2 regions of the Peptacetobacter sp. AB800 genome follow, and region 2 is predicted to be linked to the other one. Evidence: riboswitches for the same ligand, from Rfam matches in the RefSeq annotation. Region 2 holds a riboswitch; the other holds the start of a gene.

Region 1 (6,868 bases), on a different contig from region 2:
ATCTGTAACTAAAAATTACAAATTTTAAAATTTAAAAACTATTAAATGAAAGAATTTATTGTTATAATAAAAATATAGGATGTATGTAAGATGATTTTATTTTATAAAGTTTATTATTATAATGAATATAAATTTCAGCCTACATTCTAAGTTAAGGAAATAGAAATGAATTGTTAGCTATATTTAGCTGATAGATAAGGAGGATTATTTTGAAAGAGATAGTAATAAAACTGACAAGAGATACATTTGATTATAAGTTTAAGCAGTATGAAGGGAAGTTTTTCCATGCAACTATAGATGAAAATAGTGAGATAGTGAAGTATAAGTTGACTGCTGATGAGGCTGGTAAAGAACTGAAGGAGTTTGGGAATACACATATAAAAGATGAGAACTTTTTATTTATTCCGCAGCTAGATATTTATATCGATTTAAAGAAAATGAAATAATTTGAAGGGAGAAGTCCAATGATAAATGTAATGATGGTTTGCCATGGAAATATATGTCGTTCAACTATGGCAGAATTTGTTTTAAAGGATATGGTAGAAAAAGAAGGATTAGCAGATAAATTCCACATAGAATCTTCAGCGACAAGCAGAGAAGAAATTGGAAATCCAGTACACCATGGAACAAGAAAAAAACTAGCAGAAGTTGGGATATCAACTGCTGGAAAATATGCAAGACAGATAACAAAAAAAGACTACAAAGAATTCGACTACATACTAATAATGGATGATATGAACAGAAGAAACCTAAAAAGAGTAGTTGGAGAAGATGTAGACAACAAAGTATACAAACTACTTCATTTTGCAGGAAGTGAAAGGGATATAGCAGATCCTTGGTACACAGGGAACTTTGATGTTACTTACGATGATGTAATGGAGGGATGTAGTGCTTTCCTAGAATACTGCAAAAAGAACGAATTGTAGTAGTTAAAGAGAGAGAATAGTTATGAGTTCGATAAAATACGAAATAATAAATTTACTAGACAGACAGGATTTAAAAGAAGAAGCAGCAAGTTGGTTTAGCTCTAAGTGGAGAGTGCCAAAAGAAGCATATTTAGAAAGTATAGAAGAATGTTTTACAGGAGAAAGTCCGGTTCCTCAATGGTATGTAGCAATTGAAGAAGGAAGAATAATCGGTGGATTGGGTGTTATAGAAAATGACTTCCATGATAGAAAAGACCTTGCTCCAAATGTATGCGCTGTATTTGTTGAGGAAGAAAAACCTTCTAGAATGTATATACATAGATAAACAAGTTATATAGTGATAAATAAAGTTATATAATATAGTTAGAAACTTATAAAAGGGGTGTTATTATGAAAGTATTATTAATAAACGGAAGTCCACACGCAAATGGATGCACATACACAGCTCTTTGCGAAGTGGAAAAAGAATTAAACAAAAGCGATATAGAAACAGAAATAATCCACGTCGGAAACAAGGACATAAGAGGATGTATCGCATGTGGAAACTGTAGAAAAAATGGTAAATGTGTATTTGATGATATGGTCAATGAAGTAGCTCCAAAATTTACAGAATGTGATGGAATTGTTGTAGGATCTCCTGTATATTACGCATCTGCTAATGGAAATCTAATATCATTTATGGACAGATTATTCTACAGCAATACTTGTGACAAGACTATGAAGGTAGGAGCAGCTGTTGTATCTGCAAGAAGAGGAGGATGTTCATCTACATTTGACGAATTAAACAAATACTTTACAATAGCTGGAATGCCTGTAGCATCAAGTCAGTATTGGAATAGTGTGCATGGAAACACACCAGAAGAAGTATTAAAAGACGAAGAAGGACTTCAGGTTATGAGAACTTTAGGTAAAAATATGGCATTCTTAATTAAGAGTATTGCTTTAGGTAAAGAAAAATATGGATTACCTGAAAAAGAAGCTAAAGTTGCTACAAACTTTATAAGATAATTAATAAAAACAATACGATAACACAATGATAAAAGCTGGGTAAAAAATTACTCAGCTTTTATTTTATATTTATGAAATAGATAATTAAAAGAAATATTGTATCATCTTAAAAAAGAAGTTATCATTAAAATAAGAGGTGATAAAAATGCATTTAACAAACGAACATAATATGGACGTATCATCAAGAATGTCTTTAGATGACAACTCATTAGATATATTTATAGTAGAAGATGACTTTGTATTAGCCAAAGAAATAAAATTGCGGTTAGAAAAATACGGATACACAGCGCAAACTGTGGTAGATTTACAAAATATAACAAATGAGGTACTTATTGCAAATCCAAAACTAATTTTAATGGATATTAACCTTCCATATAAAGATGGCTTCCAATGGTGCAACGAGATAAGAAGATTTTTAAAAGTACCGATAATATTTATCTCATCAAGAGATAGTGATATGGATATCATAATGTCTATAAACATGGGTGGAGATGACTACATTGTAAAGCCATTCTCAATACAACTATTAATTGCAAAGGTTCAAGCAGTTTTTAGACGTGCATATTCATACAATATTACTGTTGATAAAGAAATTATAAAAGTTGGAGAAATAACACTTAACATAGCTGATGGAACGGTTATAAAGGATGGAACAGTTGTAGAGCTTAGCAGAAATGAATTTAAAATTTTACACATACTTATGCAAAATGCAGGAAATATTGTCAGCAGAGATGAGATAATGGATGCACTTTGGAGCACAGATGAATTTATTGGCGAAAATACGCTGACTGTAAATGTAACCAGACTTAGAAACAAACTAAAATCACTTGGATTAGTTGATTATATTAAGACAAGAAAGGGACAAGGTTATATAATAGAAGACATATAGGATAATAGAGAACTTTTTGAGGTGAAACAAAATGAAGATTAAAGATTACTTAAAAAGCAATAAGAGTTACATTCTTTTATATGTATTATTTATAATCTTATTCAACGTAAATGTCTACATAGATCCAGGAATAGAAATGGGTAGGGAGAGTCTAATATATCTGAATTTAATATTCGCACTAGCATTAATAGTATTTATAGTGTATGATTTTTTCAAAAAGAAGAGAGAATTTGATAAAATTTTAGATACTATTAAGGTAATAGACGGCGTTGATGTCGATGAAGAATTTAAAGATGGAGTAGATAAAGAACTTATAAGGCAGATAAAAGATGAGCATATATATTGGATGAACAAGCTGGATAAGATAGAGGACGAGTTAAAAGATGCCAATGACTATATGACAGACTGGATACATCAGGTAAAAATACCAATCTCAATACTAGAAATTATGTCTAAAAGAGTAGGGGATGCTGAAATTTCAAAGAATATAAACAGAGAAATAAAAAGAATAGACTCCCTTGTTGAGCAGGCATTGTACATAATAAGATCTGGAGAATATAGCTCAGATTTTTCTATTGAAGAGATAGAAATAGACAAAGTAATAAGAAGTGTAATAAAAAAGAACAGATACTTATTTATATATAATAAGTTAGAAATAGATATCAAAGAAACTGGATTTTCTGTGTATACAGACAGAAAATGGATATCCCATATTATTGAGCTAATAATAGACAATGCGTGCAAGTATTCTCACAAAGGTGGAAAGATAGAAATATACCAAGAGCAGCGTGAAAAATCTAGGGTTATCCATATAAAAGATTATGGAGAAGGAATAGATAAAGTAGATTTGGATAGAATATTTGAAAAAGGATTTACAGGAAAGAACGGAAGAAATAGATTTAAATCTACAGGAATGGGACTTTATATCGCTAAAAAAATACTTACCGCACTTGGAGATGACATAGAAGTTAAATCTGTTGAAGGTGAATTTTGTGATGTTTCGATAATATTCAACAAAGGACACGATTTCTTTAAAGTTATGCAATAAAAGTAAATTATAGTAATAAACAATAAATATATAGATAAAATTGATTGTTGGTCATATATACGGGTATCTATTAAGTAAGCAATCAAAAGATGGGGGATATAAAAATTATGAGTATATATGATTATAAAGTGAAAGATATAGATGGTAATGAAGTTGATATGAGTGAATTTAAAGGAAAAATACTTCTGATATTAAATTCAGCTACAAATTGAGGCTTCACTAAACAGTATGAAGCTCTGGAAGAGCTTTACAAAAAATATAAAGATGAAGGATTTGAAATATTAGATTTTCCTAGTGACCAGTTTGGACAGACTCCGGGCACTGATGCTGAAGTAAAGCAGTTTGGAATTGATAAATATGGTATAACATTTAGACAGTTTTCTAAAATAGAAGTAAATGGTGAAAATGAAGAACCTTTGTTTACATATTTAAAAGGACGGAAAACAGGTCTTGGTGGGAAAAATATTAAATGGAACTTTACTAAATTCTTAGTAGATAAAGACGGAAATATAATAGATAGATTTCCACCAATGATGAAACCAGAAAAATTAGAAAAGAAAATAAAAAAATTATTAAAATAAAAACTTCTAAAATTATTTTTTATTGACAAATAAAAACTTTAATAATATAATTAAAGTTAATTGAATAAGAACTATCTTCAGGGCAGGGTGAAATTCCTTACCGGTGGTAAAGCCCACGAGCTGCAAAGCATGATTCGGTGTAATTCCGAAGCCGACAGTAAAGTCTGGATGAAAGAAGATGAAAAGTACTATTTATTATATATTATAGTTTTATTTGCTCTGGAATGAATTAATCATTTCAGAGCTTTTTTAATTTATTTAGATAATTTTAGCACTTTTAAATGTCTTGGATAGCATATTATTCAAGACATTTTTTATTTTTAGGAGGTGTTAAAATGTGTGAATGTAAATATATGCAATTGGCATTAGAAAATGCAAAAAAAGGTGTAGGATTTGTTAATCCTAATCCTATGGTAGGAGCAGTTATTGTCAAAAATGGAAAAATTATAGGTGAAGGATACCATAAAAAATATGGTGGTCTTCATGCAGAACGAAATGCATTGAATAATTGTTCAGAAAATCCTAAAGATGCTACCATGTATGTAACTCTAGAACCATGTTGTCATTATGGAAAAACTCCACCATGTACAGATGCAATAATAGAAAATAAGATAAAAAAAGTAGTTATTGCTAGTCTAGATCCAAATCCTAAAATGTCTGGTAAAAGTTTGGATATATTAAAAAAACGGGGAATAAAAGTTGAAAAGGGGCTTTTAGAAAATGAAGGCGATAAATTGAATGAAACTTTTAGAAAGTTTATAACAACTAAAAAACCATTTGTATTATTTAAGTATGCTATGACAATGGATGGAAAAATAGCTACTAAAATAAATGAATCTAAATGGATTACAGGTGAAGAAGCTAGATTAAATGTACAAAAAACTAGGCATAAATATTCGGGAATAATGGTTGGAGTGGATACTGTAATTATAGATAATCCGATGTTAAATTGTAAGATAGAAAATGGACTAAACCCAATTAGAATAATATGTGATACAAATCTAAGAACACCTATAGGATCAAAAATAGTATCTACAGCAAAAGAAATACCTACAATAATCGCAACTTGTTCAGATGATGAGATTAAAAAAGAGCAATATATTGAAAAAGGATGCGAGATTTTACAAATTAAAATAAAGAAAAAAAAGATAGACTTACAAGATTTGATGTCTAAATTAGGAGAAAAGAAAATAGACAGTATACTTCTTGAAGGAGGTGCAACTTTAGCATGGAGCGCTTTTGAACGGGGAATAGTAGATAAAATACAAGCATATATAGCTCCTAAAATATTTGGTGGAAATGGAAAAACAGCAGTATTAGGAGAAGGGATTGATTTTCCTAAAGATGCAATAATGCTAAAAAATAGTGAAATCTTTAGATTTGGAGATGATTTTATGATAGAAAGTGATGTGACTTATAAATGTTCACAGGAATAATAGAGGAAATAGGAAATATTGTATCGATTAAAGTTAATGGTGATTCTAGGAAATTATTTATAAAAGCAGATAAAATATTAGAAGATGTGCACAGAGGTGATAGCATAGCGGTAAATGGAATTTGCCTTACTGTTACAGAGTTTTCTGATTCAGAATTTTCAGTCGATGTAATGCATGAAACTATGAAAAGAACTTCCCTAAATAAGTTAAAAACAAATAGCAAAGTTAATTTAGAAAGGGCAATGGCTGCAAATGGAAGATTTGGAGGTCATATAGTAAGTGGCCATATTGATGGGACTGGAATAGTTAAAAATATAAATAAAGATAGTAATGCGATATGGTACACAATTGAAGCTGATTTAAAAATTATGAAATATGTGGTTGAAAAAGGCTCTATTACTATAGATGGAATAAGTTTAACAGTGGCTAATGTTAGAACAAATAGTTTTGATGTCTCAATAATTCCACATACTCTAGAGAACACTATCTTAGCTTTTAAAAAAATAAATGATATTGTAAATATTGAGAATGATTGCATTGGAAAATACGTAGAAAAATTAATGAATAAAAATAAAAAAGAATCAAATATAAATAGAGAATTTTTATTAAGAAATGGATTTTAGAAGTATTTATTAATAAACTATTTTTAGATTAGGAAAGATATTTTAATAATTGGAATTTTTAAGGAGGGAAAAATGATGAGATTTGAATCAGTAAAAAAAGCAATACAGGATTTAAGAGAAGGGAAAATTATACTTGTAACAGATGACGAGAACAGAGAAAATGAAGGTGATTTAATCTGTGCAGCTGAGTTTGCTACAACAGAAAATGTAAATTTTATGGCAAGTTATGCAAAAGGTCTAATATGTATGCCTATGTCAAAAGAATTAGCTAAAAAATTAGATTTACCACCAATGGTAACTCATAACACAGATAATCACGAAACAGCATTTACAGTATCAATAGACCATGTAGACACA
Region 2 (6,868 bases):
TAAAATCAAAATAAATTTTACCTATAAAAGGGGGACAAGATTATGATAGTAACTACAACACCATCAGTAGAGGGATACAAAATAGTTGAGTATAAAGGAATAACTTACGGAGAAGTTGTTTCAGGGGTTAACTTCTTCAAAGACTTTGCAGCTGGATTATCTAATATATTCGGTGGAAGATCAAATTCTTACGAAGACGAATTAAAAAATGCCAGAGAAAAAGCTCTTGAAGAATTAGAAGGAAGAGCAGCTGCAAAAGGTGCAAATGCAGTTGTTGGAGTTGACACAGACTATGAAGTACTAGGTGCTGACAATGGAATGCTAATGGTAACAGTATCTGGAACAGCAGTAGTAATAGAGAGAATATAAGAGAAAGGGCAAGAGTGTAACTGCTCCTTGCTCCAGGCTTCATCTTATATACTTACTTACAGGTTAAGCTAAAAACAAATTTAAACTTAATAAAATTTAATTATACAGAAAAAGGTTGTTACAAAATTTGTAGCAACCTTTTTTGTAAACTATTTACATTCTTCATAAGTTTTTCGTTGGAATAATTTATTGTATAAAAGAAGAGGGTTATAGCAAAAACTACGACAATCTACAGACGCCATGCAACATATAAATGTGTTACATATATGGGCATGGCGTCGAAGCCTGGAGTGTTTTTGCTATACCCTCTTCTTTGCTATATTATATTATTCCTTTCATTGCTAGTACTAGCATTACACATGTTACTATTACTAATACCGCTACAGCCATTACACCTGGATGTACTATCATTTTTGGTGCATCTTTAGCTTCTGATTTTAACACTGTTCTTCTAAGTGCTGATACTATTGGTTTATATATTAATAAAATTATTGCTGAGTCTATTCCACCTTTTATTAAGTTGAATGGCATTATCGCTGGAACTAAAAGTTTTACAACTTCTGCTCTTGGAATTCCCATATATATTGGTGTTACTAAGTAGTTCCATAACATCATAACAACTGTAAGAAGTACTGTACCACTTACTAAACCTATTATAGAACCTCTTAAAGTTCTATCTTTTTTGTATATAAAAGCTGCAGTACAAGAAAACGCACAAATAGAAATTATATTCATTACAAGTCCTATTATTCCATCTTCACTTATAGTTAAAAATTCGATAAACGCTGTTACTACTGCTACCATCAATGACATGAACGGTCCCCAAATAAATCCACCTATTGTTATAATTACGTTCTTTGGATCATACTCTAAGAATAATACCATTGGTATTCTTATGAATAATACCGCTGCAAATGCCAGTGCACTAAGCATTGCCACCCTTGTCATTGTTTTTGTCTTGCTTTCCATCATCTTTCATCACTCCTAAAATTTAAAATAAAAAACACCTGATAGACTAAGTGTCTTTCAGGTGTTGTAACTCTCTATTATAAAAATATCTTTTGATTATTAGTATGTAAAATATAACCTAAATAGGATTTATTTTGCACAATAAAAAATCTAACTAATAGATAATTATTAACACATCTTCTCTCATCCAGACTATACTGTCGGTTTTGGAATTTCACCAAATCCTGAATTGAACTTATGCCAATTCCTGCGTTTAAAAAAACGCTCGCGGACTATACCGCCGGTCGGGAATCTCACCCTGCCCTGAAGACATCTTAACTAATTCAGTTGTCTATTATTAAATTAACACAAATAAAAAATAAAATCAATACCATATTGACTTTATTGACTAACAAACATATAATCAAATTATAGTGATTTATACCCCTACTAGGTATATTAAGTATTAAAACTTGGAGGATAAATATATGAAAAAAATAATAAAAATAGATGGCATGGGATGCCAGCACTGTGTAAATAGAATAACTGAAGCACTTTCTGCTATAGATGGTGTAGAAGTATTAGAAGTTAGCTTAGAAGACAAATCTGCAACTGTTGACGTAGAAGAATCAATAACTGATGAAATTTTAATGGAAGCTATAGATGAAGAAGGATTTGAACCTATAGAATGTTTCTTAGCATAATCTATTAATTATAAAATCTAACATAGTTCACCAATTTAAATTAATCATAAATAAAAAGAGCTTTTTCTCCATACAAGATTAAGCTCTTTTTTTATTTATATATTTACTCAAACCAAGCAACCGCCCTAACTGGTGCACCATCGCTATTTTCTACTTTTAACGGACAACAACTAAAATTAAAAATTTTATCTCCACAAAGTTCAAGATTTTTTAGATTTTCAATATTTACAATATCCTTATCTTTAAACAACTTCTTATGTCTTGTAAGTTTTTCATCTGAAACAGGATCTATCCCTATCGTATCAAATCCAATTCCTTTATAATTTCCATTAAGCACATAATCTAAAACTTCATCGTTCACACATGGATAATCTCCAAAATATTTATCAGTTCCCCAATATTTATCCCAACCAGTGTTGAACAATAAAAAATCAACTTTCTCAGCTTTTTTACCGTATTTCAAAATACAGTCTAATGTAATATCCTCGCCTTCATTTAAATCTCTACAATCTATCACAAGTCCTTTTCCTATAAACTGGTTCGCAGGAAACTCGTCTAAAGTCGTTCTATCTGGATATATATGTGCTGGTGGATCCATGTGAGTCCCTACATGAGAATATATACTAATAGAAGTTTCCCTAAAACCATCTTTTTCATAATTACTTGTGTTAATTAACTTTGGCATTTCTGTACCTGGAAAAACTGTCATTTCTTCTTTTATTGTATAAGTTAAATCTATTGCTTTCATACTCTTCACCTCTTAATACTCTAGCTTGATTATCATTTTAATTATATCATATACAAAATTTTTAATTATATAATAAAAAGTAGGATGAACAAATTATCTCTCAAAGCTCATCACTTATTCGATAATCGCCATCCTACTTTTCTAAAACAACTTATTTAATTTTTACTTTCCTGCTTACTTTCTTCTTTCTTTAAATTTCTCTCATTCTTAAAAGTAAGCACTACCTTAAATAAATCTCCATCTGAGCTTACCTTCATCTTACCGTCCTGAAGCTCTGTGAAGCTCTTAGCTATTGCAAGCCCAAGTCCACTTCCCTCAGTATTTCTCGATTTATCCCCTCTAACAAATCTTTCTGTTAGATTTTCAACATCTCCGTTTAATTCCTCTGCAGAAATATTTTTAAACTCTATCTCTGTATTTTCTGCATCTCTCTTAACATTTATGTATACTCTAGTGTATGGCATTGAGTATTTCGAGATATTAGATATTAAGTTAGAGAATATGCGGAAAGTTCTCATACTATCTAATTCTAGTATCACCTTTTCTTCTGGGAAATTACCCTTAACTTCTAAATGGGCTGCATTCAATTTATCCTCAAGTTCTACTAAAGTCTGTTTTATTAAAGATACAACATCTACCTTCATAGGATTCATTTTAACATTTCCACTTGTAGCCTTACTTACTTCAAATAAGTCTTCAATAAGAAATTTTAATCTATTTGATTTTTTATCTATAGTATCAAGATATTTCTGTCTTTCTTCTTCTGTTATTCCCTCTTTTTTAAGAAGGTCAACATAAGTTATTATTGAAGTAAGTGGAGTTTTTAAATCGTGTGAAACATTAGTTATAAGCTCAGTTTTCATCTTCTGGCTCTTAACTTCTTCACTAACTGCTGCACTGAAACCTTTTTCTATATTTTCTAGGTTTTCTTTTATTGGATTGAATACTCCTAAATCTTCTTCCGGAACTGATCCAAAATCGCCATTTGCTATATCTTTAGTTATTGTTTCTAGTTTATTGTAGTCTTCTAATACTTTGCCAAATTTTTTCTTTATTAAAATGTAAAGTATTACAGAGTATATAGCTCCTGTGATTATACCAAATCCCCAAATTGCAGAACAGATTGCTATTGCTAGGAAGTTTACTCCTAATGCTGCCAATATGAATTTTTCATATCCGTCTTTTAAATCTAAGTTGTTCATCCAATTAAAGAATATTTTAACTTTTGAAATCATCCATTTTACTACTCTTATTGCTATACAAGAGTTGAATATTACTCTTCTATCTCCTTTAGCAATCATATCTCTTAGATATATACCGCCCATTAAGAATAGTGCAAATAATATCATCCAGTATCCAATATTTCCTATTACTACTCCCCACGAAGCTGTTGTCGCTGATATAGGAAGCATCTGCATAAGTAGATTTTCTAATGAATCTGATGTGCTAATATCTATAAGCTGTAATGGGTTTATAGCTACAAATGCTGAAGCTATTAAAGATACAAGTATCACTATTACTTCTATAGGCACTTTTATCACGCTACCCATTGCAAATACATCATTTCTTATTGAATTTGGTAGTAGGAATCCTACTAAAGCGTATACACACATTATTAAAACAGCTACCATAGTCATCTGTCCTAATGTATGCATCTTATCTCCTGATAGAAGATGGTAAATTCCATTGTAGTTATTTATACTTGAATTATATGGAGCATTAACTATTTGAGTTGCTCCTTCTTTTGTTAATCCTATTGTAAATGTTGCATTTTTTATAGGAGGCAATTTATATTTTAAAGATCCATCTGTATATTTTTTATATAAATTTGCACTTCTTACATTCCAGCTTTGTACTGTGTTGTCCATAACAGTCTGGCATTTATCTGCATCTATCCCATGAAGTGCTTTAAAGCTATAATTTCCATCTTTATCAAAGTCTAAAACCATGTAGAATAAATATTTTCTATTTATTTCATCCATTCTTTCTTTAACCTGATACTCTTCCATTCCTGAACCTAGTTGAGCTAAAGATTTATTTTTGATAAATTCTAAGTCGTTTTTTTCGTTTCCGATTGTCTTTTTATTTTCTTTATTGAATACGTTGTACTTTACAGGTTTGTTAGCTGCATTTAGAGCTATTTCAGCGTAATCCATATCATTTTCGAACGCTTCATTAAAATCCTCTTTAATAGCTTCTTTATTCAGTATTACATCTCCATTTTCATTTATTGCATCTGTCAATTCTTCTGGAGTACCTAAATCTATATCTGCATTTTCAAGAGCATTTTTTATTGCATCTTCTGTTAAGAAGACATCTGAAGGGTTTGCTTTATTCTCAGTTGCATTCTTCAAATCCCAATACATTGGATAAATCTGACCTAAGAAGTAGTCTGCTCCTGTTTCACTATTTAAAACCTGTTCTTCTACTGTAAATTTATCCGATATATTTCTATACGTCGTCAACATTCCCAATGAGGAAATTAACAACACTATAAGTACTACTATATTGGCTAATATTTTCTTTGATTTATCATCTCTAGATTTTTTCAATTTTGTATCCAACTCCCCACACCACCTTTAAGTATCTTGGATTTTTCGGATCCAATTCTATTTTTTCTCTTATATTTCTTACATGTACCATTACGGTATCTGTGTTTATCGCAGCCTCATTCCAAACTCTTTCATAAATTTCTTCCGCTGGAAATACTCTGCCAGGATTTTTTATAAGCAATCCTAAAATCTTAAATTCTATTGGAGTCAGTCTTACTGGATTTCCGTCAACAGAAACCTCTTTTGTATCGTCGTTTAATTCAAGCCCTCCTATTGTATATATGTTCTCATTCACAGCTTCAATTTCTGCTTTACTCGCTTTTTGAATGTTCATATATTTTGTGTATCTTCTTAGCTGAGAATTTACTCTAGCTAAAAGTTCAAGAGGTTTGAAAGGTTTTGTAACGTAATCGTCTGCCCCTATGTTTAGTCCCATTATCTTATCTACTTCTTCAGATTTTGCTGAAAGCATTATTATCGGGAAATTGTGATTTTCTCTAGCTTTCATAGTGAATGTTATCCCGTCCATTACTGGCATCATTATATCCACGATTGCTAAATGTATTTCTTCATTTTCTAAAACCTTAAGGCCTTCCATTCCGTTGAAAGCCTTAAAAACATTGTATCCCTGATTTAATAAATATATTTCAACAGCCTCTGCTATTTCTTTTTCATCTTCAACTACTAATATGTTATATGCGTTCATAATTTTTCTCCTTTGTCGTATGATTTCTACTCTTTAATTATACAACAGTATGCAGTTATTAGATGAAATTTTATTATTACTATAATTTTTATTAATATAAATAGATAATGGCTTTTTTAATTTTTTCTTTTCAGTCCTTTCCATCTCTCAAACTTCCTTTCTCTCTTTTGTTAATTATATTGTATTGAATAATTTTAAAGATAGACTTTGTATAATTTTAAAGAATTTCTTAAGAGTTTCTATATATTGAATTTAGTTTTGTCGGTGATATAATTAAAAGTATAACTACAGAAAAAAAGGGGGCGTTTTTATGTTTTGCGATTACCATACTCATACAATATTTAGCGACGATTCAAATTATCCAATGGAGGAATGTGTAAAAGACGCAATTTCTCTTGGAATTAAAGAAATTTGTTTCACAGACCATGTAGATTACGGTGTTAAATACGATTTAAAAGATTTAAAACCAGAAGAAGTTGAGGGGAAGGTTTTAAATGTCGATTTTGAAAAATATTTTCCAGAGATAGAAAGAGTTAAAGAGCTTTATAAAGACAAGATATCTATAAAAACTGGGCTTGAATTTGGTGTTCAAAAGCACACAATTCCACAATATGAGGAGTTATTAAAAAAATATCCTTTTGATTTTATCATAATGTCTGTTCACGAAATAGACAATAAAGAACTTTGGGATCATAGTTTCCAGAACGGAAAAACTGAGGCGGAATATTATAGACTATACTTTGAAAATATATACTATCTTGTTCAGAATTTCCATAACTACTCTGTTTTAGGTCATTTAGATTTATTAAAAAGATACGACGAAAAAGATGGATACAACCCA

The links. Region 2 has a riboswitch for FMN ahead of ACK2WN_RS00885 (ECF transporter S component). Riboswitches for the same ligand answer to the same signal wherever they lie in the genome.
Region 1: linked by a shared signal. The riboswitch ahead of ribD (bifunctional diaminohydroxyphosphoribosylaminopyrimidine deaminase/5-amino-6-(5-phosphoribosylamino)uracil reductase RibD) and the one ahead of ACK2WN_RS00885 (ECF transporter S component) in region 2 are both predicted to bind FMN.

Annotation. Positions count from the first base shown of each region.
Region 1 is NZ_JBLOUI010000060.1:1,055-7,922, forward strand. Features, by position in the region: gene ACK2WN_RS11470 (hypothetical protein) at 210-446, shown strand; gene ACK2WN_RS11475 (low molecular weight protein-tyrosine-phosphatase) at 465-926, shown strand; gene ACK2WN_RS11480 (hypothetical protein) at 949-1,251, shown strand; gene ACK2WN_RS11485 (flavodoxin family protein) at 1,317-1,934, shown strand; gene ACK2WN_RS11490 (response regulator transcription factor) at 2,080-2,823, shown strand; gene ACK2WN_RS11495 (sensor histidine kinase) at 2,855-3,871, shown strand; partial or broken gene ACK2WN_RS11500 (glutathione peroxidase) at 4,096-4,452, shown strand; FMN riboswitch at 4,522-4,636, shown strand; gene ribD (bifunctional diaminohydroxyphosphoribosylaminopyrimidine deaminase/5-amino-6-(5-phosphoribosylamino)uracil reductase RibD) at 4,788-5,888, shown strand; gene ribE (riboflavin synthase) at 5,873-6,511, shown strand; gene ACK2WN_RS11515 (bifunctional 3,4-dihydroxy-2-butanone-4-phosphate synthase/GTP cyclohydrolase II) at 6,584-6,868, shown strand, end outside.
Region 2 is NZ_JBLOUI010000001.1:185,272-192,139, forward strand. Features, by position in the region: gene ACK2WN_RS00880 (putative heavy metal-binding protein) at 43-369, shown strand; gene ACK2WN_RS00885 (ECF transporter S component) at 691-1,341, opposite strand; FMN riboswitch at 1,510-1,653, opposite strand; gene ACK2WN_RS00890 (heavy-metal-associated domain-containing protein) at 1,806-2,021, shown strand; gene ACK2WN_RS00895 (cyclase family protein) at 2,125-2,769, opposite strand; gene ACK2WN_RS00900 (histidine kinase dimerization/phospho-acceptor domain-containing protein) at 2,925-5,333, opposite strand; gene ACK2WN_RS00905 (response regulator transcription factor) at 5,308-6,027, opposite strand; gene ACK2WN_RS00910 (histidinol-phosphatase HisJ family protein) at 6,338-6,868, shown strand, end outside.